3 regions of the Pseudocitrobacter corydidari genome follow, and region 1 is predicted to be linked to each of the others. Evidence: predicted binding sites of a transcription regulator. Region 1 holds the regulator's gene; each other region holds the start of a gene.
What was found. The regulator PurR, encoded in region 1, represses purine synthesis genes. The targets are predictions, from matches to a motif close to CANGCAAACGTTTGCNTG.
Positions count from the first base shown of each region.

Region 1 (9,771 bases):
CTACGGCGCCCGTTCTTTTATCCGCTTTTACTGCATCCCCTGGCAAAATTTGCCATAATGCGCGCTACTTTTTTCAGGTTAAGAGATTCTAATGTCCGACAATGCGCAACTGAATGGTCTGTGCGACCGTTTTCGTGGTTTTTATCCCGTGGTGATTGATGTGGAAACCGCCGGATTCAACGCCAAAACTGATGCTCTGCTCGAAATTGCAGCGATCACGTTGAAAATGGATGAAGATGGCTGGTTGATGCCGGACACCACTGCACATTTCCATGTTGAGCCGTTTGAGGGTGCGAATCTGCAACCGGAAGCGCTGGCGTTTAACGGGATTGACCCAACTGACCCTGAGCGTGGCGCCGTAAGCGAACATGACGCGCTGCATGCCATTTTCAAAATGGTGCGCAAAGGCCTGAAAGACGCGGGCTGCAACCGCGCCATTATGGTCGCGCATAACGCTACCTTCGATCACAGCTTTATGATGGCCGCCGCCGAGCGCGCGAATCTGAAACGCAATCCGTTCCACCCCTTCGTGACTTTCGATACCGCTGCGCTGAGTGGGCTGGCGCTGGGGCAAACCGTTCTGTCGAAAGCCTGTATTGCCGCAGGTATGGCCTTTGACGGCGAGCAGGCGCACTCCGCGCTGTACGATACGGAACAAACTGCGCAGCTCTTCTGCGAAATCGTCAACCGCTGGAAACGTCTGGGTGGCTGGCCGCTGCCAATGGCTGCTGAATAAATCACATAAAAAAAGCGACCGTTTCAGGTCGCTTTTTTTTGCCAGAAGGCGGCTAACGCTGTAACCGCCTGCGAATTACTCCGCTTTCGGCTCTTCTTCTTTATATTTTGCAGCAGTCTCTTTGATCAACTGCTGCAATTCGCCGCGCTGGTACATCTCGATGATGATGTCGCAGCCGCCAACCAGTTCGCCATCTACCCACAGCTGCGGGAAGGTCGGCCAGTTCGCGTATTTCGGCAGCTCAGCGCGGATTTCCGGGTTTTGCAGAATATCTACGTAAGCAAAACGTTCGCCACAGGCAGAGAGCGCCTGGACAGCTTGTGCGGAAAAACCGCAGCTTGGCAGTTTCGGGGAACCCTTCATGTACAGCAGGATGGGGTTCTCGGCGATCTGACGTTGGATTGTTTCAACAGTTGTGCTCATTGTCTTACTTCCTTAACTTCGAATACCACATGTAGTCTGACATTGTAGCGTTTCAGACCTCAGACGGAAAATAACATTTTATTCACTCTTTACTATTTTACCGTCTGAGCGCAGAAGATGCCTTCGAAATGTCACTTTAGCAGCCTGCCGATAAAAAAACTGTGCATTTTTTGGCTGATTGTATTTCGATTGCTGTTTTTTTTTGCACTTGCTAACGAAACACTATTTTAGATACAAAATCGCTATTAACTTTATTGGTTTATATGGATTAGAATTGATGAGTTTTGTAAATCATACCCAGGCATGAATTTTATGCCTCCATACTCAGAGGATTGCTCAGTGGCGCGAATAAAAAAAATGTCGATCACGCTCTGTGCTTTGCTGTTTTCATCATTAGCATTCTCGCCGCTCTCGCACGCTTCCGGTCACACGAAAGCCACGGCGGCGCAAAAATCGCTTTCCGCAAAAGGAAGCGAACGGAAGAAGAAAAATACCGTCAGCAAAAGCAGCAGCAAGAAGAAGTCCACCGCCTCAACCAATAAAAAAACCACCACGAAGGCGACGGCAAGTAAAAAAACCACCTCTACCGCCAGCAAATCATCCCGCATCGCGCGCACTGCCAGCACCACGAAGACGGCCACTACGCGCCGGGGCAAAAGCAGCACGATGAAAACCGCAGCGGCAAACGTCACCACCAAATGCGTGGTGCGGAAGGGCCATAAGAAATCCTGCACCACCAGCGCAGTGGAGAGCAAACCGTTAACCATCGCCGAAGCGCATAAAGCGCGCGTGCAGAAAGCGCAGAAAACCGCGATGAACAAATTGATGGACCAGATTGGCAAACCTTACCGTTGGGGCGGCACCTCGCCACGCACCGGTTTTGATTGCAGCGGCCTGGTGTATTACGCGTATAAAGATCTGGTGAAATTCCGTATCCCGCGTACCGCTAACGAAATGTACCACCTACGCGATGCCCGTGCGATTGACCGGGGTGAGCTGGAGAGCGGCGATTTAGTGTTCTTCCGCACACGTGGGCGCGGCACCGCCGATCACGTTGGCGTCTATATCGGCGGCGGGAAGTTTATTCAGTCTCCGCGAACCGGTCGCGATATTCAAATCACCTCCCTCAGTGAAGACTACTGGGATCGCCACTACGTCGGCGCGCGCCGCGTGATGACCCCGAAAACCATCCGCTAACCCCTGCCCTGCCACGCTGCTGGCAGGGTAACCTTCTCTTTTATCACACCTTTTAATTTGCTACTCTATCCACACTCAGTACAAGGTTACTGGGGATATTAACTATAAAAAGGAGAGTAGCAATGTCGTTCGAATTACCTGCATTACCGTATGCCAAAGACGCTCTGGCACCGCACATTTCTGCCGAGACGCTCGAATATCATTATGGGAAACACCACCAGACTTACGTCACCAACCTGAACAATATGGTGAAAGGGACGGCGTTTGAAGGCAAATCGCTGGAAGAGATCATTCGCACCTCTGAAGGCGGCGTGTTTAACAACGCAGCACAGGTCTGGAACCACACCTTCTACTGGCACTGCCTGGCACCGAACGCCGGTGGCGAACCGACCGGTGAAGTGGCAGAAGCCATCAACCGTGCTTTCGGTAGCTTTGCTGAGTTTAAAGCGCAGTTCAGCGATGCCGCCGCGAAAAACTTCGGTTCTGGCTGGACCTGGCTTGTGAAAAAAGCCGACGGCAGCCTGGCGATTGTCTCTACCTCTAACGCGGGTACGCCGTTGACGACGGATGCCAAACCGCTGCTGACGGTAGATGTGTGGGAGCACGCTTACTATATTGATTACCGCAATGCGCGCGTGAGCTATCTGGAGCACTTCTGGGCGCTGGTAAACTGGAAGTTTGTTGCTGAGAATCTGGCGGCATAAAGAAATGACGCAGAAGGGTTTCCCCTTCTGCGTTTTTGTTACTGGCTAACCACGGCCTCTTCACCCTGTGAACGGCTGCTGAAGAAGACCAGCAGCAGTGCAACCCCTGCTACAATCGCCCCCATCACTGGCACAAAGCTGTAACCCAGGCCGCCGGAAATCACCGCCCCACCGGCTACGGCCCCCAGCGCATTGCCAAGATTAAACGCACCAATGTTGACCGAAGATGAAAGCCCCGGCGCTTCATGCGCAACACGCATTACGCGCATCTGCAATGGTGGCACCACGGCAAAGGTCGCCGCGCCCCACACCACCATACTGAATGCCGCGCCGATTTCCGTACGCGCCAGGAACGGGATCGCCAGCATAATCAACATCAACAGCAGCAGAAAACCTTTCAGGGTGCCGCTGACCGAACGGTCAGCAAATTTACCGCCAAGATAGTTACCGATTGAGAAGCCCACGCCAATCAGTACCAGCATTAAGGTGATAAAGGCAGGCGTCGCATGCGTGATAGTGTGCAGCACCGGTGAAATGTAGGTATAGAGCGTGAACATCGCCCCGGCACCCAGCACGGTCGTGAGCAACGCAGACAATACCTGCGGGCGTACCAGCACCGACAGTTCACGTTTCACGTCCGGTTTCTCGCCCGCCCCGCCTTTCGGCAGGGATAACCACAGGCCGATAATGGCAATCACGCCAAGCCCAGCCGTCGCCAGGAACGACATGCGCCAGCCGATGGTCTCTCCAAGCCACGTGGCCGCCGGAACGCCGCCGATATTGGCGATGGTTAACCCCATAAACATGGTTGCTACCGCGCTGGCTTGTTTATGTTTTGGCACCACGCTTGCGGCAACCACCGACCCCAGGCCAAAGAACGCGCCGTGGTTGAGGCTGGTTATAATGCGCGACAGCATCAGCGTGGTGTAATCCGGGGCGATAGCAGAAAGGACGTTACCCAGGGTAAAAATCGCCATCAGGAAAATTAAGGCATTGCGGCGTGCGCGGTGTGAGAGCAGCAGCGTCATCAGCGGCGCGCCAACCATGACACCTACAGCGTAGGCGCTGATCAACATACCTGCGGCAGGAATCGAGACATCAACCCCTTTGGCAATAACGGGTAATAGCCCCATCGGCGAAAATTCGGTGGTACCGATCCCGAATGCGCCTACGGCTAACGCCAGTAAGGGATAATTCACTTTCATGCTTTGACTCCGGTTTGCCGCAAACGCAGAGCGGCGTGACAACAGATTGCAAAAGCATGACATCAATCACAAAAAAACAGAAGTGAACAAATTAGCAAAATATTTTTGCTGAATTGATAACAATCGAAGAGAGGGAGAGCCGTCTCTCCCTTTAGGATGGGTTAATGCAGGACGGCGGTCAGCGCGGCCGCGACGATCAGCGCCAGCGTAATAACCGTTGTGGTAATTGACATCTTCAGTTCGGTACTCATCAATTTTTCTCCTTATTATCCCCACACCAAAAGTGAGCTATGTCATTTTTGCACACTTATTCGCAAAAATCTTCCCGGATTTCACGCAATAACCGATTTTGCGCTTCCACTTTTGGCAAAGATAAGACAAAATTCGACGCTTATTAAAAAGTGTATCGGCCATTGACCCCCTCCTGTCGTCCTGTGTCGTTTTCCCGGCGAACCGCAATTCATAACATTGCGCCAGGGTGAGTGAAGGCAAACGTTTTCGTATTGAATCGATCAGGGGCAGGCCCGGGTCTGGAGTGAGATGGAATGGCAACTATTAAAGATGTAGCGAAGCGCGCAAACGTTTCCACTACAACTGTATCACATGTGATTAACAAGACGCGTTTTGTCGCCGAAGAGACGCGTGAAGCGGTATGGGCGGCAATCAAAGAATTGCACTACTCTCCCAGCGCCGTGGCCCGTAGCCTGAAGGTCAATCACACCAAGTCCATTGGTTTGTTGGCGACCAGCAGTGAAGCTGCCTACTTTGCAGAAATTATTGAAGCCGTTGAGAAGAACTGCTTCCAGAAAGGCTATACCCTGATCCTCGGTAATGCGTGGAACAACCTTGAAAAACAGCGCGCGTATCTCTCCATGATGGCGCAGAAACGCGTGGACGGCCTGCTGGTGATGTGTTCCGAATACCCGGAACCGCTGCTGCAAATGCTGGAAGAGTACCGCCATATTCCGATGGTGGTTATGGACTGGGGCGAAGCGAAAGCTGACTTTACCGACTCGGTTATCGATAACGCCTTCGAAGGCGGCTACATGGCTGGTCGCTATCTGGTAGAACGTGGGCATCGCGAAATTGGCGTGATCCCAGGTCCGCTGGAGCGCAACACCGGTGCAGGTCGTCTGGCTGGCTTTATGAAAGCCATGGACGAGATGATGATCAAGGTGCCGGAAAACTGGATCGTGCAGGGCGATTTCGAACCGGAATCCGGCTATCGTGCGATGCAGCAAATTCTGTCCCAGAATCCGCGCCCTACCGCTATCTTCTGCGGTGGCGATATCATGGCGATGGGTGCGTTGTGCGCCGCAGACGAAATGGGACTGCGCGTGCCGCAGGATATCTCCCTGATTGGTTATGACAACGTGCGCAACTCACGTTTCTTCACCCCGGCGCTGACCACTATCCACCAGCCGAAGGATTCCCTCGGAGAAACCGCCTTCAATATGCTGATGGACCGAATTGTCAGCAAACGCGAAGAGTCGCAGTCCATCGAGGTGCACCCGCGCCTGATTGAACGCCGCTCCGTGGCCGACGGCCCGTTCCGCGACTATCGCCGTTAATCGCCACAGCGAACGCTCAATTCGGGCGTTCGCAGCCATTCGCTGTTCAGCGTTTCACTGTCTCCCAGATACTCTAATAACCAGCTTAGCGCCGGTGAACTGTCGTTTTGCTGCCAGGTCAGGCAACAGGCCGCATCGGGAAACGGGTTTTCCAGCTCCAGGGCAACCCATTCGCCTTTATCTATCTTCGGTCGCGCAAAATGCTCTGGCACCATGCCAACGCATAATCCTGCGGATAAGCAGGTTTCTGACGATTCCCAGTCGGGCACCACGACCCTTTTCTGATTATCCAGCAACCAGGTGGTACGTTTCGGTAACGACCGTGACGTATCTTCGCGCACCAGCGACGGCCAGTTGCGCAACACGTCATCACTCAGCGGCCCTGTCATCTGTGCTAGCGGATGCGTGCTGGCCACCACGCACTGCCAGCTCAGCATACCCATGTCGCGGAACGCATATCGCCCCCCAACAGGGATGGCGCGCGTCGCGCCAATCGCTAACTCCACTCGCCCATCGGCCAGGGCATCCCACACGCCGTTAAATACCTCCTGATACGCCAGCAGCTCTACGTCACTGAAGTGGCGATAAAAATCGACAATCATTTGTCGGGTGCGCTCTGGTTTTACAATATTGTCCACCGCGATAGCCAACTGCCCTCTCCAGCCATTGGCAATTTGCTGACACTGCTGACGGGTGATCTGCATTTTTTTGATAACAGACCGCCCCTCCTTTAAAAACCACGCCCCGGCAGGGGTTAATTCCACATCCCGGTGGCGCCGTTCGAACAGCGGAACCGCCAGCCACTCTTCCAGTTGTCGCACCGTATAGCTGATTGCAGAAGGCACCCGGTGCAGCTCATTTGCCGCGCCGCTAAAGCTTCCGTTACGCGCGACGGCATCCACAACTTCCAGTGAATATTCAGACCACATTTTCTGCTCACAAAATTTTTGAAACCAATACGCAAATATTAGCGTTTCACAAGCCAGATTTCACTCTCTACACTCTCAGCCTCCTCCAAAACAAGAAAAGGCGTTTTTATGCAACCTGGGAAAGGATTTTTAGTCTGGCTGGCGGGCCTGAGTGTGTTAGGTTTTCTCGCCACCGATATGTATCTTCCGGCCTTCGCCGCGATTCAAAGCGATCTGCAAACGCCAGCGGCTGCCGTAAGCGCAAGCCTGAGTTTGTTTCTCGCCGGGTTTGCCGTGGCGCAGCTGCTGTGGGGACCTCTCTCAGACCGCTATGGCCGCAAGCCTGTTTTGCTGATTGGCCTGACGATTTTTGCCCTTGGTTGTCTGGGAATGCTGTGGGTTCGCGATGCCACCACCCTGCTGATCCTGCGCTTTGTGCAGGCGGTCGGCGTCTGTGCAGCCGCGGTAACCTGGCAGGCGATGGTGACCGATTACTACCCGGCCCAGCGCACTAACCGTATTTTTGCGACGATTATGCCGCTTGTCGGGCTTTCTCCGGCGCTGGCCCCGCTGCTGGGAAGCTGGATCCTGCATCATTTTGAATGGCAGGCCATCTTTGCCACCCTCTTTGCCATCACGCTGATTTTGATGATCCCGGCGCTGCGCCTGAAACCCGCGCACAAAAAGGTTGCCGTCACTGGCGATAAACTGACCTTTATGAAGCTGTTACGCAGCCAGGACTATCGCGGCAACGTACTCATCTACGCCGCCTGCTCCGCCAGCTTCTTCGCCTGGCTGACCGGCTCGCCGTTTATTCTTAATGCGATGGGCTACAGCCCAACTGTGATTGGTCTGAGCTATGTGCCACAAACCATTGCCTTCCTCGTGGGTGGTTACGGCTGCCGCGCGGCGCTGCAAAAATGGGATGGTGCAAAACTGCTGCCATGGCTGCTGTTGATTTACGCCGTCAGCGTCCTGGCCACCTGGGGCGTCGGCCTCACCGCACATGTGTCGCTCACCGCGCTGCTGATTCCATTCTGCGTGATGGCAATGGCTAACGGCGCGATTTACCCGATCGTCGTGGCGCGCGCGCTGCGTCCGTTCCCTCAGGCAACAGGCCGCGCGGCAGCATTACAGAATACGCTGCAATTAGGTCTTTGCTTCCTCGCAAGCCTGGTGGTTTCTTCACTGATTGCCGCCCCGCTGCTGGCCACCACCAGCGTAATGGTCGCCACCGTCGTTCTCGCCGGAATAGGCTATAAGATGCAGGCTGGCGCAGCAGAGAATTCAGCGGAAGAAACTTCTCGCGCCTAACATCATGAATATCAATGTTATTAACTCGTAGTTAGTTTGCTAAGATTTTTGATTGAATCAGTAGATTTTGCGTCCTATACTGAATCGGTATCACATAATTACGATAGTTATTACTTGTTAACGGGAGCAGGACGCCTCCCGGTTCCCCAGGGATGGTCTTTTCGGCAAGGGTTATCTCCCTTCCTCTGTGCTACGTCGGATAGCAGGCTCACGGAAGTTCCGTGAGATTTCTCACAAACTCTAAAAAGCGTCTACGCTGTTTTAAGGTTCTGATCACCGGGTCGGGATGGAGAAGCTATGAGCTCATCGTGTATAGAAGAAGTTAGGGTACCGAATGATGACTGGTACCGCATCACCAACGAATTGTTAAGCCGGGCAGGCATCGAAATTAACGGTAACGCCCCCTCAGACTTGCAGATCAAAAATCCCCAATTTTTTAAACGTGTATTGCAGGAAGGTTCTCTGGGGTTAGGCGAAAGCTATATGGACGGCTGGTGGGAATGCGAGCGTCTGGATATTTTCTTCCAGAAAGTCCTGCGAGCCGGGCTGGAAAATCAACTGCCCCGCCACCTGAAAGATACGCTGCGCATCGCGGCGGCCCGTCTGTTTAATCTGCAAAGTAAAAAACGTGCCTGGATGGTGGGTAAAGAGCATTACGATCTTGGCAACGATCTCTTCAGCCGCATGCTGGATCCCTTTATGCAGTACTCTTGCGGGTACTGGAAAGACGCCCAGACTCTGGAAGAGGCCCAGCAGGCGAAGCTCAATCTGATTTGTCAGAAACTGAAACTTGAGCCCGGCATGCGCGTGCTGGACATCGGCTGCGGCTGGGGTGGTCTGGCGCAGTTTATGGCCGAGCACTATGGCGTGAGCGTGGTCGGCGTGACCATTTCCGCTGAACAGCAGAAAATGGCGCAACAGCGCTGTGAAGGGCTGGACGTCACGATTCTGCTTCAGGACTACCGCGACCTGCACGATAAGTTTGACCGCATCGTTTCCGTCGGCATGTTTGAACACGTTGGGCCGAAAAACTACGCCACCTATTTCTCAGTGGTCGACAGGAACCTGAAACCTGACGGTTTATTCCTGCTGCACACTATCGGTTCAAAGCGAACAGACCTTAACGTCGATCCGTGGATCAACAAATACATCTTCCCGAACGGCTGCCTCCCCTCCGTGCGCCACATTGCGGATGCCAGCGAGCCGCACTTTGTGATGGAAGACTGGCACAACTTTGGCGCAGATTACGACACCACGCTGATGGCCTGGCATGAGCGTTTTCTGGAAAGCTGGCCGGAAATCGCGGACAACTATTCGGAACGTTTCAAACGGATGTTCACGTATTATCTGAACGCCTGCGCGGGGGCATTTCGCGCACGTGACATTCAACTCTGGCAGGTGGTGTTCTCGCGTGGCGTGGAGCACGGTTTACGCGTCGCACGCTAGTTAATCTCCCCCGGCATACACCGGGGGATTTTTTTTAGGCTTCCGGCTGCGCGGCTGCGATGGCTGCGGCTTCTTTCGCCGCCAGTACGCGTTCGACCGTATCAACAACCGCCTGCGTCTGCGGGTCAATTTCGATATTGATTTTATCGCCCAGACGCTTCGCGCCAAGCGTGGTGCGTTGCAGCGTTTCCGGGATCAGATGCACGCAGAAGCGCGTTGGCGTCACTTCACCGACCGTCAGGCTGATGCCATCAATACCGATAAAGC
Region 1 is NZ_CP087880.1:1,137,544-1,147,314, reverse strand. It holds gene rnt (ribonuclease T) at 92-736, shown strand; gene G163CM_RS05325 (Grx4 family monothiol glutaredoxin) at 812-1,159, opposite strand; gene G163CM_RS05320 (C40 family peptidase) at 1,499-2,356, shown strand; gene sodB (superoxide dismutase [Fe]) at 2,479-3,060, shown strand; gene G163CM_RS05310 (MFS transporter) at 3,099-4,328, opposite strand; gene cydH (cytochrome bd-I oxidase subunit CydH) at 4,427-4,516, opposite strand; gene purR (HTH-type transcriptional repressor PurR) at 4,811-5,836, shown strand; gene punR (DNA-binding transcriptional activator PunR) at 5,833-6,765, opposite strand; gene punC (purine nucleoside transporter PunC) at 6,874-8,058, shown strand; gene cfa (cyclopropane fatty acyl phospholipid synthase) at 8,356-9,504, shown strand; gene G163CM_RS05280 (riboflavin synthase) at 9,539-9,771, opposite strand, start outside.

Region 2 (9,771 bases), 2.0 Mb from region 1:
ACGCTACGTGACGACGCCCGCGAAGCCATCGACACCCTGCACACGCTGGGTATTCAGGGCATTATTCTGACCGGCGATAACCCACGCGCGGCGGCGGCCATTGCGGGCGAGCTGGGGCTCGATTTCCGCGCCGGGCTGCTGCCGGCGGATAAAGTCACCGAGGTGACGGCGTTGAATGCGAAAGCGCCGCTGGCGATGGTCGGCGATGGTATTAACGATGCGCCAGCCATGAAAGCCTCTACCATTGGCATTGCGATGGGTAGCGGTAGCGACGTGGCGCTGGAAACCGCCGATGCCGCGCTGACGCACAACCGCTTAACCGGTCTGGCGCAAATGCTGCGTCTGGCGCGTGCCACCCACGCCAACGTGCGGCAGAACATCGCCATCGCGCTGGGGTTGAAAGGCATCTTCCTCGTCACCACCCTGCTTGGCATTACCGGGTTGTGGCTGGCGGTGCTGGCGGATACCGGGGCCACGGTGCTGGTGACGCTGAATGCGCTGCGGTTGTTGCGGATGAAGTTGCGGTGATGGCATTGCCGGATGGCGGCTGCGCCTTATCCGGCCTACGGTAAGATAGCGGTGTGCCAATACATTTGTAGGCCGGATAAGCGAAGCGCATCCGGCAACAACGCGCACCAAACTCACATCCCCAATACCCCCGGCAACCATAGCGATATCGCCGGAACGTAGGTCACCAGCCCCAGCACCACCAACAGCATGCCGTAAAACGGCAGCATCGCTTTCACCACGCTTTCGATCTTCTGCTTACTCACCGCGCTGGCAACAAACAGCACCGAGCCCACCGGCGGGGTAATCAGGCCAATCCCCAGATTCACCATCATGATCATGCCAAAATGTACCGGGTCGATGCCCAACGCATTGGTCACCGGTAACAGCACCGGCGTCAGGATCAGGATAATCGGCGCCATATCCATCAAGGTACCAATCAGCAGCAGCATAATGTTCAGATACATCAAAATGACGTACTTGTTATCTGACAGCGACGTAAAGAACCCGGTGATACGCACCGGAAGCTGCATATAGGTCATCACCGCACCGAATGCGGCGGCAAAACCAATCAAAATCATCACGATACTGACGGTTTTTACCGTCCGGCACATCAGCTTCGGCAGCTCGCTCCACTTGTAATCACGGTAGATAAACATGGTCACGAAAAACGCCCACAGGCAGGCGACCGCCGCCGATTCTGTGGCGGTAAAAATCCCCGAGAGAATACCGCCGAGAATAATGACCACCGTCATCAGCCCCCACAGCGCATCAACGAAAATCTTCAGCGCCTGCTTAAACGGAATACGTTCCCCTTTCGGATAACCACGTTTGTGGGCAAAACCGAGGCACAGAATCATCAGGCACAACCCCAGCAACAGCCCAGGCAATACGCCCGCGATAAACAGCGAAGCGATAGAAACCGTGCCACCCGCCGCCAGTGAGTAAATGACCGAGTTATGGCTGGGCGGGATAAGAATCGCCTGCACCGAACCGCTCGCCGTCACCGCCGCCGCGTATTCGCGCGGGTAGCCTTTCTTTTCCATCTCCGGGATCATCACGCTGCCGATAGACGCCGTATCCGCCACCGATGAACCGGAAATCGCGCCGAAAAAGGTCGAGGCGACAATGTTCACCAGCGACAGCCCGCCGCGAATAAAGCCCACAAACAGATAGGCGAAATTGACCAACCGCCGGGCGATGCCACCCTCGGCCATAATCGCTCCCGCCAGAATGAAGAACGGGATCGCCAGCAGGGTAAACTTGTTCACCCCGCTGGTTATCTGAATCATTAATGCCTCCAGCGGCAGGTCAATCCACAGCGCGCCGGCAACGGCACTTAAGCCCACCGCGAACGCGACGGGCATTCCCACGGCCAACAGAATGGCGAGGGTGAAAAGCAAAATAAACGCATCCATCTTTCACCTCATTAACCGTGGTTACCGATGAGCACCACCGGGCGGTGTTCCTGCGAACCGAACAGCAGGCGCTCAATCACAAACAGAATCAGCACAGCGGAACCCACCGGCAGCGGCAGATAGCTCTCGCCGGAGGTCATCACCGGGAATTCCGCAACGGGCTGCTCCCACAGTTCGACACAGAGCCAGAAGCTGTACCAGAACATCAGCACGGTCACCAACAGCATCAGTAAGTCCACCAGTCGCGCCGCCGCTTTTTGCAGCGCAGCGGGCAGGCGGTCGGTGAGCATATTGACCGCGATATGCGACCCGGCGCGATAGCCCACCGCCGCGCCGATAAAGGTGAAAGTCACCATGCAGATTATGGCAATCGGCTCCGGCCAGGATTCGCCCCGGTTAAGCACATAGCGAGAAAAAATCCCCACCGGAATGACTATCGTCATCAGCAGCAGTGACAGCCCGGCAACCCACATCGCCAGCATGTAAAGCCGATCCATTGCGCGCGAAAAATGCTCTGACATAGGGCCTCCGCTACTGGACATCAGCAATGGCTTTCATCAGTTCCTGATGCTTTTCGCCGTACGCTTTACGCACCGGTTCCGTGGCCTGCACAAAGAAGGTTTTGTCGATTTCGTGGAACTGCACGCCGCCCGCTTTCATCTTCGCCAACGCCTGGTCGTTGTAGGCTTTCCACAGTTCACGCTGCTCCAGCTGCGCTTCATGGGCCAGGGTGATGATTTTTTGCCGATCGTCCGCGCTCAGTTTGTCCCACTTCACTTTCGAGTAGAGCAGCATTTCCGGGGTAATAAAGTGGCCGCTCAGGGTGTAGTTTTTGGCGACGGGCAGGTAGTTGTGGGCGATAAACGTCGGCGGGTTGTTCTCCGCACCGTCAATCACGCCCGTTTGCAGGCCGCTGTATACCTCACTCACGCCCATCGCCACCGAGTTCGCCCCCATATCCTTGAGTGTCGCCAGCGCAACCGGGCTGCCCTGCACGCGGATCTTCATGCCCTTGAGATCTTCCGCCTTCAGCACCGGCTCTTTGGTGATGAGATTACGCGTACCAGAATCCATCCAGCCAAGGAAGACCAGACGCGATTTCGGATTGTTAGTGAGCTTGTCGCCAATCTGCTTGCCGATGTCGCCGTCGATCACCTTATGCATATGATCTTCATCGCGAAAAACGTAGGGCAGCGTAAAGACTTCGATATCAGGCAAAATCGCCGCCACCGGAGCCATCGATACGCGGATCATGTCGATCGCCCCCATCTGCGCCTGCTCGATCATCTGCTTCTCATCGCCCAGCACGCCGCCGGGAAAGACTTTAATCTCAAGCTTGTCACCGGTTTGCTGTTTGAGTTTCTCCCCCATGTGCTGCACCGCCACCACGTTCGGGTAGCCTTCTGGGTGAACATCAGCGGCTTTGATCACTTGCGCCGAGGCGTAAGAGGTAAACAGGAGAGTGGCGGTTGAAAGGCACAAAGCGGCCACGAATGGCTTAACAGTCATCTTCATCGGTCGGCTCCAGCGGTATTTTTGCGGTAAGAGATAAAACGTTGTTTTAGTTTTCCGCTTAAAAACTAGACGGGAAGTGCGAGGTGGGCGGTGAGATAACTCACAAAAGAAACAATTTCGAAACGCGATTTTAACGATGTGATAACGATATTTCAGGGCAGATCACAGAATCTGCCCTGACAAAAACTAATGGCTTTTACGCAGCAGGTAGCGATACGGCAGAGTGTCGGTCTCTTTGGCAATCAGTTCATGTTCCATGAACGTGCAGAAACCCGGAATATCGCGGGTGGTTGCCGGGTCGTCGGCAATAATCAGCAGCGTTTCGCCCACGGGCATCGTGCGCACAGTTTTGCGCACCATCATCACCGGCTCCGGGCAACGGAGGCCAAGGGCATCTAAAGTATGGTTTGGGCTGGCGAACAGATCGGTCATTATGGTCTCACCGTAGAAAAATCGGCCTTAGTTTACGCCGTGATTTCTGTGACGCAAGTCAGGTTAACGATTGCGTGAAAAACAACCATTGCAATGACGCGCGGAAGCAGTATCATTCGCTCCCTTATCGCGCAGGTAACGATAAGAATACGAACAGTTTTATTGGGTTCCCTCACCCCAATTTCTAAAAAGGTACAATATGACTCCCTTTACATCCGTACAGCGCAAGCACGCGCTGGTTTGGCTATCGCTATTCCATTTGCTGGTGATTATCTCCAGTAACTACCTGGTGCAACTGCCGGTTTCTGTTTTTGGCTTCCACACCACCTGGGGCGCGTTCAGCTTTCCGTTTATTTTCCTCGCGACTGATCTCACCGTGCGCATCTTTGGCGCGCCGCTGGCTCGACGCATCGTTTTCGCAGTAATGATCCCCGCGCTGATGGTCTCCTACGCTGTTTCATCACTTTTCTATATGGGTGAATGGCAGGGCTTTGGCGCGCTGGCGAACTTCAACCTGTTTGTCGCCCGTATCGCCGCCGCCAGCTTTATGGCCTACGCGCTGGGGCAGATCCTTGACGTTCACGTCTTTAACCGCCTGCGCCAAAGCCGTCACTGGTGGCTTGCGCCAACGGCCTCGACGCTGTTCGGTAATATCAGCGATACGCTGGCCTTCTTCTTCATCGCCTTCTGGCGCAGTACCGACCCGTTCATGGCGCAGCACTGGGTGGAAATCGCACTGGTCGATTACTGCTTTAAAGTGCTGATCAGCATCATCTTCTTCCTGCCGATGTACGGCGTGCTGCTAAATATGCTGATGAAACGCCTGGCAGACAAATCCGATTTGTCAGCAATGCAGCCAGGTTAAAGGTTCGTTTTCCGAGTTGTGATAAGATGGGTGAATGAGCCGTTAATGGCCGTTTATCGAAAGGAAGAAGTCAATGCGCAAATTGGTGAAATACGTTGGTATTGGCCTGCTGGTTGCCGGGCTGGCAGCCTGTGACAACAGCGATACCAAAGCTCCGGCACAGGGTGCGGCGGCAGAGAGCAACGCCTCCGGGCAGCCGATTAACCTGCTGGATGGCAAGCTGAGCTTCTCATTACCCGCGGATATGACCGACCAGAGCGGAAAAATGGGCACCCAGAGCAACAATATGCATGTCTACTCTGATGCGACCGGGCAGAAAGCCGTGATCGTTATCGTGGGCGACAACACCGATGAAGACCTCGGCGTGATGGCGAAACGTCTGGAAGAGCAGCAGCGCAGCCGCGACCCGCAGTTGCAGGTCGTGACCAACAAATCCATTGAGGTGAAAGGCCACACGCTGCAACAACTGGACAGCATCATCTCTGCTAAAGGCCAGACCGCGTACTCTTCCGTTATCCTCGGCAAAATTGATGGCAAGCTGCTGACCATGCAGGTTACCCTGCCGGCAGATAATCAGCAGCAGGCGCAGACTGCCGCAGAGAACATCATCAATACTATCGTTATCAACTAATTAGTCTGCTGACGACGCGGCCTTCGGTTGTTCAACCGGAGGCCTTTTTTTTAGCCGCCACCCCAGCAGCAGCGCAATTGCCACCAGCCCGGCGGCAGCCAGGTAAATCGTCGATACCCCCATCCACGCCATCATCAGCCCGGCGAGCGGCCCGGTGATCCCGAGCGATAAATCCATAAACACCGTATAGGTAGCCAGCGCGGAACCCTGGTTTTGCTGCGGCACGGCCTTCACCGCCACTACGCCAAGCGCCGGGAACACCAGCGAGAAGCCTGCTCCCGCAAAGAAGGTGCCGATTTTCGCCACCAGTGGCGTGTCGGCGATGCCCACCAGCAGCAGGCCGATAATCTCGACCGTAAAGCAGAGCATCGCCACGTTCAGCCCGCCCAGACGGTTGATCCCGTTGGGGAACAGCAGACGCGTGCCGACGAACGCGCAGCTAAAGAGCGTGAGCGCAAAGGCCGCGCCGTCCCAGCCTTTGGCATCATAAAACAGCGTAATGAAGGTCGCGATAACGCCGAAGCCCGCCGAGGCCAGCGCCAGCGCCATGCCGTAGGGCCATACGCGACCGAGCACCGCGCGAAACGACATCACTTTACCCTTCGCCGCTTTCACTTCCGCACGCGGCAGCGCACAAATCACCGCCAGCGCGGCAACCGCCATAATCACCAGCGCCAGCCCGTGCAGGCCACCGTACTGATAACAGAGCACGCCGAGCGGCGCGCCCATCGCCATCGCCCCGTAGGTTACGATGCCGTTCCAGGAAATGACCCGCCCGATATGCAGCGAGCCCACCACGCCAACGCCCCACAGCGTGGAGCCGGTGCCGGCAAAGCTCTGACCAATTCCCAGAATCACGCGCCCCAGGCACAGCAGCACCAGGCTTACCATCGGCCAGCTACCGCCCATCGCCGCCAGTAAATAACTCAGGCCGCTGAGAAAACAGCCGCACAGACCAAACACCACAATTTTCTTCGGCCCAAGCTGGTCCGCGTAGCGCCCGGCATGGGGGCGACTTAACAGCGTGGCGAAGTATTGCAGGCTGATGACCAGCCCCGCCCAGAAGGCGCTAAAGCCCATGACATCATGGACATAGCCCGGCAGCACCGCGAGCGGCAGGCCGATGGTGAGATAGCTGGCGAAGTTGAAAATAACGACGGAAACGATGCGTAAATTGAGGCGAAAACCGCTGAGTTGCGCCCCATCTGCGGCGTCTGGCATGACAAACATCCGAATTTTAAAACGATGTTTTCATTATTGCATGCGCTGAAATTGAAGTCGCGTTTTTGCGCCGCGCACTTTCAGATAATAAGCCTGCCGCTTCGCACTACACTTAAGTGCGAACGATCAAAAGGAATTCGATATGACATCCCCACAGCCTGATAAAGCGGGCCTGCATATTTTACTCAAACTCGCCGCCCTGGTGGTGATCCTGGCCGGTATTCATGCCGCCGCCGATATTATCGTCCAGCTGCTGCTGGCACTCTTTTTCGCTATTGTACTTAACCCGTTGGTGAGGTGGTTTATGCGTCGGGGGGTTTCCCGCGCACTCGCCATCACCATTGTGATGATAGTGATGCTCTTCTTCCTTACGGCGCTGATGGCCGTACTCGCCTCATCGATCAATGACTTCATTGCCCTGATGCCGAGCTACAACAAAGAGCTCACCCGCAAGTTTATCGAGTTGCAGGAGATGCTACCGTTTCTGCATCTGCACGTTTCGCCGGAAAGATTACTCCAGCGAATGGATTCCGATAAGGTGATGACCCTGGCGACAGCCTTAATGACTCAACTTTCCGGGGCGATGACCAGCATCGTGCTGCTGATCATGACCGTGGTGTTTATGCTGTTCGAAGCTCGCCACGTTCCCTACAAAATGCGCTTTGCCCTCGTCAACCCGCAGGTGCATATCGCCGGGCTGCACCGTGCGTTAAAAGGGGTATCCCATTATCTGGCGCTCAAAACATTTATCAGCGTAATGACTGGCGTGATTGTCTGGCTCGGCCTGCTACTGCTCGATGTGCAGTTCGCGCTGATGTGGGGCGTGCTGGCGTTTTTGCTGAACTATATTCCCAACATTGGCTCGGTGATATCCGCTATTCCGCCGATGATTCAGGCGCTGCTGTTTAATGGCTATTACGAATGTTTAATGGTCGGCGCGCTGTTCCTGGTGGTGCACATGGTGTTGGGCAATATTCTGGAGCCACGCGTGATGGGGCATCGTCTGGGGATGTCGACGCTGGTGGTGTTCTTGTCGTTACTGATATGGGGATGGCTGCTGGGGCCGGTGGGTATGTTGCTGTCGGTGCCGCTGACCAGCGTCTGTAAAATCTGGATGGAAACCACAAAAGGCGGGAGCAAACTGGCGATACTGCTTGGCCCGGGGCGGCCCAAAAGCCGCCTGCCGGGCTAGTATTTAGCGCAGGTTTGCCGGGAAATCTTTCGGCAACTCACTGGCGGCACAGGCGATGACGCTGTCATCGTCCGGGCCGCAGTCGCGTACAAAGGTAATGGTCGCGAACTCATCAATTACTTCGGTCGGATAAGCCGGGCCTGCATCACGATATGAATTCATCAGTGGAATATGATCGTTCTGGAAGCAGACTGTTTTTTCCGGGTTGTTCATGATCCAGCGTGGGAAGAAGATAGTGCCGTGGAACAGTTTGTCGCCCAGGTTCACAATCAGACTAACGTCGGTACCGGTCGGTTCAGTCCATGAAATTTTGTAGATGCTTTCCCCGACACGCACGATGTATGCCTGCTGGTCTTTAACCCAACGATTCCCCACCAGACCGCTGTGAATGCGGTAATCAAGGGTGTTGGCGTTTTTGACGTAAATCTCATAGTTCCAGCCGTTATCGTAGGTGTAAACCAGGTGTTTACCGATAAAACCACTCAAATCATTTTTATCAAAGCTGCTCATAATTCGTTCTCCTCTTTTCGATGGAGTTATCTTATTGCTTTAAAATATGAATGAATAACGCTATGTTTGAATGAAATTCATCTAAATTTTAAATCAATCATGCATAAGACAACGCTTGAGCAGTGGGCGCTCCTCGAAAAAGTAGTTGAAGCGGGTAGCTTTGCCAAAGCCGCAGAAGAGACGCATCGCAGCCAGTCGTCGGTAAGTTACAACTTGTCGCTTCTCCAGGAGCGGTTAGGCGTTGCGCTGCTGGTGCCGGAAGGCCGCCGCGCAGTGCTGACGCCCGCAGGCGAACTGCTGCTGAGTCAGGTAAAACCCTTATTGAAAGCCTTTTCCTGGGTCGAAACCCGCGCCGCCACGCTGCGCGACGGCATGCGTACGCGGTTAAATCTGGTGGTGGACAGCATCTTCCCGCGTAAACGGCTGTTTGCGATTTTGCGCCAGTTTCAGCAGCATTACCCGCAAACGCAGGTGCGGCTAACGGAAGTGCTGGAGAACAGCACCGACAGTGACGCCGTGCAGGCGGAAGCGGATGTGATGGTACTGACGCGACGCCAGGACATTACCGGGCGTGGCGAATGGCTGATGAATATCGATTTCATCGCCGTCGCCCACCGTGACCACCCGCTGTTTCATCAGGATGCGCCGTTCAGCGATGAGATGCTGCGTAACTGGCCGCTCATTCGTATCGCCGACCATGACAGCGCACGCCAGCCGGGCAACGATGCGTGGACGTTTTCAACGATTGATGCGGCGATTGATGCGGTGATGTATCAGGTGGGCTATGGCTGGTTACCGGAGGAGCGTATACAGCGACTGCTGGAACAGGGCGTGTTGAAGCCTTTACCGCTCGACCACGGCGCGCGTCGCGCCACGCCGCTGCATTTGATTGTGAAACAGGATCTCGCCCCGCTGGATGAGCAGGTTGAGACGCTGCTGCGGTTGTTTGGCGAGGGCTAGGGAACTACGGTGCAGGGAAATGCCGGATGGCGCTGCGCTTATCCGGCCTACGAATTCATTGACGACTTTCGCCATCCGGCAGCATTCATTAACGCTCGTATGTTCCCGTAGGCCGGATAAGGTGTAGCCGCCATCCGGCAAACCCCGCCACCGCATCCATCAATGCTCGCACGTTCCAGTAGGCCGGATAAGCGCAGCGCCATCCGGCAACCCCAGGCTACGCCATCGTCCCAATCGTCTTCCTGAACCGCAGCAGGGCAATCATAAAAAACACCCCGCCAATCGCCAGCAGCGTGACAAACTGCGGCCAGACAATATCAAACCCGGCGCCGCGATAGAGAATCGCCTGCGCCAGGCTGACAAAATGGGTTGTCGGCATCGACAGCATTATGTCCTGCACCATTTGCGGCATACTTTCACGCGGCGTCGAGCCGCCGGAGAGCATCTGCAACGGCAACAGCACCAGAATCATCAACAGCCCCAGTTGCGGCATCGAGCGCGCCACCGTGCCCATGAAAAT
Region 2 is NZ_CP087880.1:4,155,277-4,165,047, reverse strand. It holds gene zntA (Zn(II)/Cd(II)/Pb(II) translocating P-type ATPase ZntA) at 1-528, shown strand, start outside; gene G163CM_RS19300 (TRAP transporter large permease) at 642-1,925, opposite strand; gene G163CM_RS19295 (TRAP transporter small permease) at 1,937-2,446, opposite strand; gene G163CM_RS19290 (TRAP transporter substrate-binding protein) at 2,457-3,440, opposite strand; gene tusA (sulfurtransferase TusA) at 3,627-3,872, opposite strand; gene G163CM_RS19280 (7-cyano-7-deazaguanine/7-aminomethyl-7-deazaguanine transporter) at 4,072-4,737, shown strand; gene G163CM_RS19275 (DcrB family lipoprotein) at 4,811-5,368, shown strand; gene G163CM_RS19270 (MFS transporter) at 5,369-6,589, opposite strand; gene G163CM_RS19265 (AI-2E family transporter) at 6,732-7,781, shown strand; gene G163CM_RS19260 (phenolic acid decarboxylase) at 7,785-8,294, opposite strand; gene G163CM_RS19255 (LysR family transcriptional regulator) at 8,391-9,251, shown strand; gene G163CM_RS19250 (ABC transporter permease) at 9,469-9,771, opposite strand, start outside.
Region 2: the regulator PurR is predicted to act here: its motif matches at 3,932-3,949, upstream of tusA (sulfurtransferase TusA).

Region 3 (9,771 bases), 1.0 Mb from region 1:
TACTGTCGTGCGTGAGATTGTTCAGGTTGCCAGAAGCCAACAGATCCCGTTGACGGAAGAGATGGTGATGCACACCGTTCAGAAGGTGTTCGATCCACGTGAAAGCGGCGAGCACTACCCGTCGATGCATCAGGATCTGCATAAAGGCCGGCTCACCGAGATTGACTACCTGAATGGCGCGGTGGCGCGCATGGGGGAAGCGCAGGGGATACCGGTACCAGTGAATCGCCTGTTAACTCAGCTTATTCATGCTAAAGAAGCGCAGTAAAGCGAGGCGCGGGCGTAAGCCCGCGCAATCACACCAGCTTCTTCACCAGCGCTTCACTATGACGAATGCGATCCGGTGCGTTTTCCAGATCCTGCTGCACCAGCCCCATAAACAGCACATCCGCCAGCATCATCTGCGCGCTGGTTGAGGAAATCGCTGCGCTGCGCGTGGCCTGTTCTTCCGCAATGGTATAAAGGCAGTGCGTGGCGCGCTGCTGGAGCGCGTTGGGTGAAAAACCGGTGATGGCGAGAATTTTGCCGCCCGCGCGCAGGGTTTCATCCGCCGCCAGGTTTATCTCGCGACGCTCCCCGGAGTAGGAGATAGCTAACAGCAGGTCGCCTTCGCTTAGCGCCTGAACGCTGGCGAGCAGGGCGTGCATATCTAATTCGGCGACGGCGTTAAGGCCAATCTTCATCAGTTTCCAGCTAAAGTTGCGCGCCACCAGGCCCGAGGCGCCAATCCCGGTCAGCACGATGCGCCGTGCGCCGCGCAGCATATTCACCGCCTCCAGCAGTTTCTCTTCGTCATTGACGTCGAGTGAGGCATGCATCGCGGCAACGTTGTCTTTAATGAGCTTTTCACCCACCAGACGCAGCGGATCGTCGCCGCGAATCTGGTTGTGTACCGGAATTGAGTGCGGATTCGGGTTGCTGGCCAGCGCTTCGCTTAGCGCCAGTTTCAGGGCCGGAAAACCTTTAAAGCCCAGTTTTTGCGCGAACTTCACCACGCTGGACTGGCTGACACCCGACTGGCTCGCCAGCTGCTGTGAGCTGAGATGACGCGCCAGGTCAGGCTGCGCCAGGATAAAATCGGCCAGTTTTTTATCACTTTGCGCCAGATGCGGATATCGCTGGCGAATACGGATTAAACAATTCATACGCTCCTCAAGGGCAAAATTACGCTACCTCTCCCGACAACAATTCTGCTCGCCTGAAAGAATTATTATTCGATTATAACGGAATAACCTGAATTAAATATTCCACCTGGCGCAAAATATTGAACACTTTTTGCATCTCGCCGTTGAGGTGATGTTTCCAGAAATCACCCGCGCTATCTGTTACGCTTGTAAGGAGTTAACGGAAATTCATCGCTTAAAGGAGTCTGGTTTGGCAAACGACCCCCGTCGAGTTATTTTTTTCGACCTGGATGGCACGCTGCATCAGCAGGATATGTTCGGCACGTTTCTACGCTATCTGCTGCGGCGACTGCCGCTTAATGCGTTGCTGGTGCTGCCGCTGCTGCCGATTATTGGTATCGCGCTGCTGGTAAAAGGGCGCGCTGCGCGCTGGCCAATGAGTTTGCTGCTGTGGGGGTGTACCTTTGGACACAGCGAAGCCAAACTGCGCGCGCTGGAAGCGGAGTTCGCCACCTGGTTTCGCGCAAATGTGGTGACTTTCCCGGTGGTGCATAAGCGCCTGACCGAATACCTCATCAGTACCGATGCGGATGTATGGCTGATTACCGGCTCACCGCAGTCGCTGGTGGAGAAAGTCTATTTTGATACGCCCTGGCTGCCGCGCGTGAATCTTATTGCCAGTCAGATAACGCGGGCTCATGGCGGCTGGGTGCTGTCGCTGCGCTGTCTGGGGCATGAAAAAGTGGTGCAACTGGAGCGCAAAATCGGTACGCCGCTGCGTCTGTTTAGCGGTTACAGCGACAGCAAACAGGATAACCCGCTGCTCTATTTCTGCCAGCATCGCTGGCGGGTAACGCCGCGCGGTGAACTTCAGCGGCTGGAATAGTGGGTAATCTTATTCTCTCTATGTATAATGCGCCCCGATTTATCATCTGGAGTGCCCACTTTGTCCGACAATGAATTCAACCATGAATACTGGATGCGCCATGCGCTTACGCTTGCGCAGCGCGCCTGGGATGAAGGAGAAGTGCCGGTTGGCGCGGTGCTGGTGCTCGATAATCAGGTGATTGGCGAAGGCTGGAACCGCCCGATTGGTCGTCACGATCCGACGGCTCACGCCGAAATTATGGCGCTGCGTCAGGGCGGTATGGTGCTGCAAAACTATCGCCTGATTAACGCCACACTGTACGTTACGCTGGAGCCGTGCGTGATGTGTGCAGGCGCAATGGTGCACAGCCGCATTGGGCACGTCGTGTTTGGCGCGCGCGACGCCAAAACGGGTGCTGCCGGGTCGTTAATGGATGTCCTGCATCATCCGGGAATGAATCACCGTGTCGAGGTCACCGAAGGCGTATTGCGCGAACAATGTGCCGGTATGCTGAGTGATTTTTTCCGCGAACGCCGCGAACAAATCAAGGCATTGCGCAAAGCGCAGAAAGCCGAAAATCAATGATGAGAATGTGCGGCGTCGACCAGTTCGCTTGACGTTGATCCCTGAACGCTGTGCAGATAATCGCGTGGCGACAGGGAAATAAACGGTAAGAAGTCAGCATTGTTGCGGTTCAGTTCGTCCATTGTCACCGCTGGATAATCGGCGGCAATCGCCATCTCCTGGGCCACTTTCTTCTCTTTCTCCGCCAGATACCCCACCAGGCTAATTTGATACTTACGGATGTTTTCGACATAGGCGTAGGCCTCATGTCCACGCGCATAACCGTAAGTGAGCCTGCTGTAATAAGGTTTTTGGCTCAGCAGCGGCAGGCGCTGTTTCACATCTGTCCAGCTGTCCGGGTTGCCTTTCTGCTTAACCGTTAACGCGCGGGCGTCGAGCATATGCGCGTAACCCATGTTATAAGCGGCGAGGGCAAACCAGATTTTCTCATCCTGCGGCACCGTATCCGGCACTTTATCCATCATATCCAGCAGATAGCGCATGCCGCCACCGATGCTTTGTTCCGCATCGGTACGGTCGGTCAGTCCGAGGCTTTGAGCGGTGTTTTTGGTGAGCATCATCAGGCCGCGCACGCCGGTGGGGGAGGTGGCCAGCGCATCCCAGTGCGATTCCTGATACGAGATAGCCGCCAGCAGTCGCCAGTCTATCTCTTTCGCGTGTTTCTCAAACAGCGGCTGAAGGTCTGGCAACACGCTATCGACGGCGCGCAGGAACGACCGGGTATCGACATAATCGAAATCGCCGCCGTGCCCCAGATATTTCTCCTCCAGGCGGGCGAGGGTGCCGTCTTCATTTATGCTGTTGAAATAGTCGAGCATCGCGGCGGAAAGCGTGTCGTCTTCGTCGTTAACGCTAAACCAGGTCACCGGCTGCTCGTCGGTGATATCGAGCGCCACGGCCAGTTCAGGATGCACGCGCTGGAACAGACTGATCGCCACCGAGTCTGCGATGGTGTAACTCAGGCGGCCCGCCAGTACTTCTTCCATTAAGGTTTCGCTGCTGCGCTTTTCATCCACTTGCCAGCTGATATCGGGATACTTCGTCTCTTTCAGTGACCGCAGGTCGTTGATCACCGCATGTCCTGGCGCAATGGAAAGATTATCGGCGTTCAGTTCTCCCAGCGAACGCGGGCGATAGCTGCCGACGCGATACACCACCTGCTGAGAAACGGAATAGTAGGCCGGGCCTGCGTGGTAGTTTTTGACGCGCTCGCTGTTATACACCAGTCCCGCGGCCAGCAGGTCTGCTTTGCCGTTGTCGAGGTCGTCAAACAGTTCGCTGATGTTCTGCCGCACGGTCACCTTCAGTTTTACGCCAAGGTAATCGGCAAACTGTTCAGCAAGGGCGTAGTCGAGCCCGTACTCTTTATTATCAACGCGAGAGTAGGTTAGAGGTGACACGATGGTACTGACGCGAAGTTCCCCCCGCGCCTGAATGGCGGCAATGCGATTGGCCGGTTGGTTTATCCATGTAATGGAGGGCCAAAGGGCTGCTGCTAACAGCAGTGCGACGATGCCGATCAGCAGATAATTAATCTTTAATTTTTTCAAATAGTTAATTCTCTGCGCTAACTAAATCACTGTGTGCAGTGACCATAAGAAGACTATGGTCTGGAACAGAATGAGCGGCATTTTGCTTAAGATTGCGCCAGTTGGCAACTAATTCGAGAGATACGTCACATCTATTGGTAAAAGCAGGAAGTGATTTTATTTCTACGCAAACGGTTTCGTCAGGGCGCAGGATTATCTATAATAGCGCCCGTTTTCCCCCCTTGCGCACACTGAAAGCTTAGAAGACGAGAGACTTATGATGGAAATTCTGCGTGGTTCGCCTGCACTGTCTGCATTTCGTATTAACAAACTGCTGACGCGTTTTCAGGCAGCCAACCTCCCGGTAAGCAATATTTACGCTGAGTATGTCCATTTTGCCGATCTGGATGCTCCGCTTCACGACGAAGAGCGCGCCAGACTTGAACGTCTGTTGAAGTATGGCCCGAGTCTCAGCAGCCATACGCCTTCCGGTAAATTACTGCTCGTGACTCCCCGCCCTGGCACCATCTCCCCCTGGTCTTCAAAAGCAACCGACATCGCCCACAACTGTGGCCTGACTCAGGTTCTGCGCCTGGAACGCGGTGTGGCCTGGTATGTGGAAGCCTCTACGCTGACGGCGGAGCAGTGGCGTGAAGTGGCGGCAGCGCTGCACGATCGCATGATGGAAAGCGTCTTCGACTCGCTGCAGGATGCGGAAAAACTGTTTGCTCATCATCAGCCTGCACCGGTATCCAGCGTGGATCTACTGGGCGAGGGGCGTCAGGCGCTCATCGACGCTAACCTGCGTCTGGGGCTGGCGCTGGCGGATGATGAAATCGACTATCTGCAGGATGCCTTCACTAAGCTTGGGCGTAACCCGAACGATATCGAACTCTATATGTTTGCGCAGGCTAACTCTGAGCACTGCCGACACAAAATTTTCAACGCCGACTGGATTATCGACGGTGAACAGCAGCCGAAATCGCTGTTCAAGATGATCAAAAACACCTTTGAAACCACGCCGGATCACGTGCTGTCTGCTTATAAAGATAACGCCGCAGTAATGGAAGGGTCTGAAGTGGGGCGTTATTTTGCTGACCACGAAACGGGTCGCTACGATTTCCACCAGGAGCCTGCGCACATCCTGATGAAAGTCGAAACCCACAACCACCCGACGGCGATTTCTCCGTGGCCGGGCGCGGCAACCGGTTCCGGCGGTGAAATTCGTGATGAAGGCGCCACCGGGCGCGGTGCGAAACCGAAGGCGGGTCTGGTCGGTTTCTCCGTTTCTAACCTGCGTATCCCGGGCTTTGAACAGCCGTGGGAAGAAGATTTCGGCAAGCCGGAACGCATTGTTACCGCGCTCGATATCATGACCGATGGCCCACTGGGCGGCGCGGCGTTTAACAACGAATTTGGTCGCCCGGCGCTGAACGGCTACTTCCGCACCTATGAAGAGAAAGTGAACAGCCACAACGGCGAAGAGCTGCGCGGCTATCACAAACCGATCATGCTGGCAGGCGGGATCGGCAACATCCGCGCCGATCACGTACAGAAAGGCGAGATCACCGTGGGTGCGAAACTGGTCGTTCTCGGTGGCCCGGCGATGAATATCGGCCTTGGTGGTGGCGCAGCCTCTTCCATGGCTTCCGGCCAGTCTGATGCGGATCTCGATTTCGCTTCCGTACAGCGCGACAACCCGGAAATGGAGCGTCGTTGCCAGGAAGTGATCGACCGTTGCTGGCAGTTGGGCGAGGCGAACCCGATTCTGTTTATCCATGACGTTGGCGCGGGCGGCCTTTCTAACGCCATGCCGGAACTGGTGAGCGACGGCGGACGCGGCGGTAAATTCGAACTGCGCGACATCCTGAGCGACGAGCCGGGTATGAGCCCGCTGGAAATCTGGTGTAACGAATCGCAGGAACGTTACGTGCTGGCGGTTGCGCCTGAGCAGATGCCGCTGTTTGATGAACTCTGTAAGCGCGAGCGCGCGCCTTATGCGGTCATTGGTGAAGCGACTGAAGAACTGCACCTCAGCCTGAATGACAAGCACTTCGACAATCAGCCTATCGACCTGCCGCTTGACGTGCTGCTGGGCAAAACGCCGAAGATGACCCGCGACGTCACCACCCTGAAAGCGAAGGGCGGTGCGCTGGTTCGCGACGGTATTACCGTTGCCGATGCGGTTAACCGCGTTCTGCATCTGCCGTCCGTGGCGGAAAAAACCTTCCTCGTCACCATTGGCGACCGTACAGTGACTGGCATGGTGGCGCGCGATCAGATGGTCGGCCCGTGGCAGATCCCGGTGGCTAACTGTGCGGTCACTACCGCCAGCCTCGACAGCTACTACGGTGAAGCGATGGCGATTGGTGAACGTTCTCCGGTTGCGTTGCTCGACTTCGCGGCGTCTGCCCGTCTGGCCGTCGGTGAAGCGCTGACCAACATTGCGGCAACGCAAATTGGCAATATCAAACACATCAAACTGTCGGCGAACTGGATGTCTGCTGCCGGTCACCCTGGCGAAGACGCCGGTCTGTATGAAGCGGTGAAAGCGGTTGGCGAAGAACTTTGCCCGGCGCTGGGTCTGACCATTCCGGTCGGTAAAGACTCCATGTCGATGAAAACCCGCTGGCAGGAAGGTAACGAACAGCGCGAAATGACTTCGCCGCTGTCGCTGGTGATTTCCGCGTTTGCTCGCGTGGAAGATGTGCGTCATACCATTACGCCGCAGCTTTCTACGCAAGATAACGCGCTGCTGCTGATTGACCTTGGGAAAGGCCATAACGCGCTGGGCGCCACCGCGCTGGTGCAGGTTTACCGTCAACTGGGCGACAAACCTGCCGATGTGCGTGACGTCGCGCAGCTGAAAGGCTTCTATGACGCCATTCAGGCGCTGGTGGCAGAGCGTAAACTGCTGGCCTATCACGACCGTTCTGATGGCGGCCTGCTGGTGACGCTGGCGGAAATGGCTTTTGCCGGTCATTGCGGCGTTGAGGCGGATATCGCCGCGCTGGGCGATGACCGTCTGGCTGCACTGTTCAATGAAGAACTGGGGGCGGTGATTCAGGTTCGCGCGGCTGACCGTGAGGCGGTTGAAGCGCTGCTGGCGAAACACGGTCTCGGCGATTGCGTGCACTATCTGGGCAATGCCGTCGCGGGTGACCGCTTCGTGCTGACTGCTAACGGCCAGCCGGTCTTTAGCGAAAGCCGCACCACGTTGCGTATGTGGTGGGCAGAAACCACCTGGCAGATGCAGCGCCTGCGTGATAACCCGGAAAGCGCCGATCAGGAGCATAACGCGAAAGCCAACGATAACGATCCTGGCCTGAACGTGAAGCTGACCTTTGATATCAGTGAAGATATCGCCGCGCCGTACATTGCGAAGGGCGCGCGTCCTCAGGTGGCGGTACTGCGTGAGCAGGGCGTCAACTCCCATGTGGAAATGGCGGCGGCGTTCCAGCGTGCGGGCTTCGATGCCATCGACGTCCATATGAGTGACCTGCTTGCCGGTCGCACCGGGCTGGCGCGTTTTGATGCGCTGGTCGCCTGCGGCGGCTTTTCCTACGGTGACGTGCTGGGCGCGGGTGAGGGCTGGGCGAAGTCTATCCTGTTCAACAATCGCGTGCGTGATGAATTTGAAACCTTCTTCCATCGTCCGCAAACGCTGGCGCTGGGCGTGTGCAACGGTTGCCAGATGATGTCTAATCTGCGCGAACTGATCCCGGGCAGCGACCTGTGGCCGCGCTTTGTGCGTAACAACTCTGACCGTTTTGAAGCGCGTTTCAGCCTGGTCGAAGTGACGCAAAGCCCATCGCTGCTGCTGCAGGGCATGGTCGGTTCGCAGATGCCGATTGCCGTTTCCCACGGTGAAGGCCGCGTGGAAGTTCGCGATGCGGCGCATCTGGCGGCGCTGGAAAGCAAAGGTCTGGTGGCACTGCGCTACGTTGATAACTTCGGCAAGGTGACGGAAACCTATCCGGCGAACCCGAACGGCTCTCCGAACGGGATCACCGCCGTGACCAACGAAAGTGGTCGCGTCACCATCATGATGCCGCACCCGGAACGCGTGTTCCGTACCGTGGCAAACTCCTGGCACCCGGAAAACTGGGGCGAGGATGGGCCGTGGATGCGTATCTTCCGCAATGCGCGTAAGCAGTTAGGTTAAGAGACAGGGCCGCGAAAGCGGCCCTTTTTGTTGGATGACCGCAATCAATCGCATCGACGTGTAGGCCGGATAAGGCGCAGCCGCCATCCGGCGTTTTTAAGTGTCGTGAATCACAGACAATCCTTATTGCAGGTGTCTCCAAATGGAGACATTTAACTTATTGATTTATATGTTTTTTATTTGGTGGCGAATAAAGTGTTGCTAATCAGCGACGCAAAGAACAAAAAATAATCATTTACTCAATGATTGATAAAATCAATATTATCTTTAATTATCATTGAGTTAACATTTTATTTTCCATATTGGCACACATCCTGCATTAATATACTCAGTGGCTCATTCACCCTCTTATGTCAGCCCCTTCGGGACGTGCTACATAAACTTCGAATGACGCACAACAAGGTGCCTGCCGTCCAGCTTCTGATATCTTTGCATATCAACCATCGGGCGAAACGTTGAGTTAGGCACCGCCTTATTCCAGAACAAAGCCGGGTTTCGACCCGGCTTTGTTATTTCTGCCTTTCCCCGCGTCACTTCCTCAGTTAGCATCCTTACAGGTTGATTTTTTGGGAACTCCTTGTGAAACGCGTCTCTCTTTCTCCCCGTTCGCTGCGACAACTGGTTATGCTGGCATTTCTGTTGATCCTGCTGCCTTTATTGGTGCTCGCCTGGCAGGCGTGGCAGAGCCTGAATGCGCTTAGTGCGCAGGCGGAAAAAACCAACCGTACCACGCTAATTGATGCGCGTCGCAGCGAAGCAATGACCAACATTGCGCTGGAAATGGAGCGCAGCTATCGCCAGTACTGCGTGCTCGATGACCCAACGCTGGCGCGCGTTTACCAGAGCCAGCGTAAGCGCTACAGCGATATGCTCGACGCGCATGCGGGCGTGCTGCCCGATGAAAAACTGTATCAGGCGCTCAGGCAGGATCTTAACGATCTGGCCCAGCTTCAGTGTCTCAATAGCGGCCCGGAAAAGCTGGCGGCGGCCAGGCTGGAAGCCTTTGCCAATGCCAATACCGAAATGGTTCAGGCGACGCGTACGGTGGTCTTCTCGCGCGGTCAGCAGCTACAGCAGGAAATAGCCGAGCGCGGCCAGTTCTTTGGCTGGCAGGCGCTGGTGCTGTTCCTGGTGAGCCTGGCGATGGTGTTGCTGTTTACCCGCATGATTATCGGCCCGGTCAAAGGCATTGAGAGTATGATTAATCGCCTGGGCGAGGGGGAAACCCTCAAAGAGGGCGTCACCTTCCGTGGCCCGCGCGAACTGCGATCCGTCGGCCAACGTATCGTCTGGTTGAGCGAGCGGCTCTCCTGGCTGGAATCGCAGCGCCATCAGTTTCTGCGCCATCTCTCCCACGAACTCAAAACGCCGCTCGCCAGCATGCGTGAAGGCACCGAATTGCTGGCGGACCAGGTTGTCGGCCCACTCACGCCGGAGCAAAAAGAGGTGGTGGATATCCTCGATGACAGCAGCCGTAACCTGCAAAAACTGATTGAGCAA
Region 3 is NZ_CP087880.1:116,247-126,017, forward strand. It holds gene G163CM_RS00535 (oxidoreductase) at 1-268, shown strand, start outside; gene G163CM_RS00540 (MurR/RpiR family transcriptional regulator) at 297-1,145, opposite strand; gene yfhb (phosphatidylglycerophosphatase C) at 1,375-2,010, shown strand; gene tadA (tRNA adenosine(34) deaminase TadA) at 2,038-2,577, shown strand; gene mltF (membrane-bound lytic murein transglycosylase MltF) at 2,571-4,127, opposite strand; gene purL (phosphoribosylformylglycinamidine synthase) at 4,384-8,271, shown strand; gene qseE (two component system sensor histidine kinase QseE/GlrK) at 8,896-9,771, shown strand, end outside.
Region 3: the regulator PurR is predicted to act here: its motif matches at 4,291-4,308, upstream of purL (phosphoribosylformylglycinamidine synthase).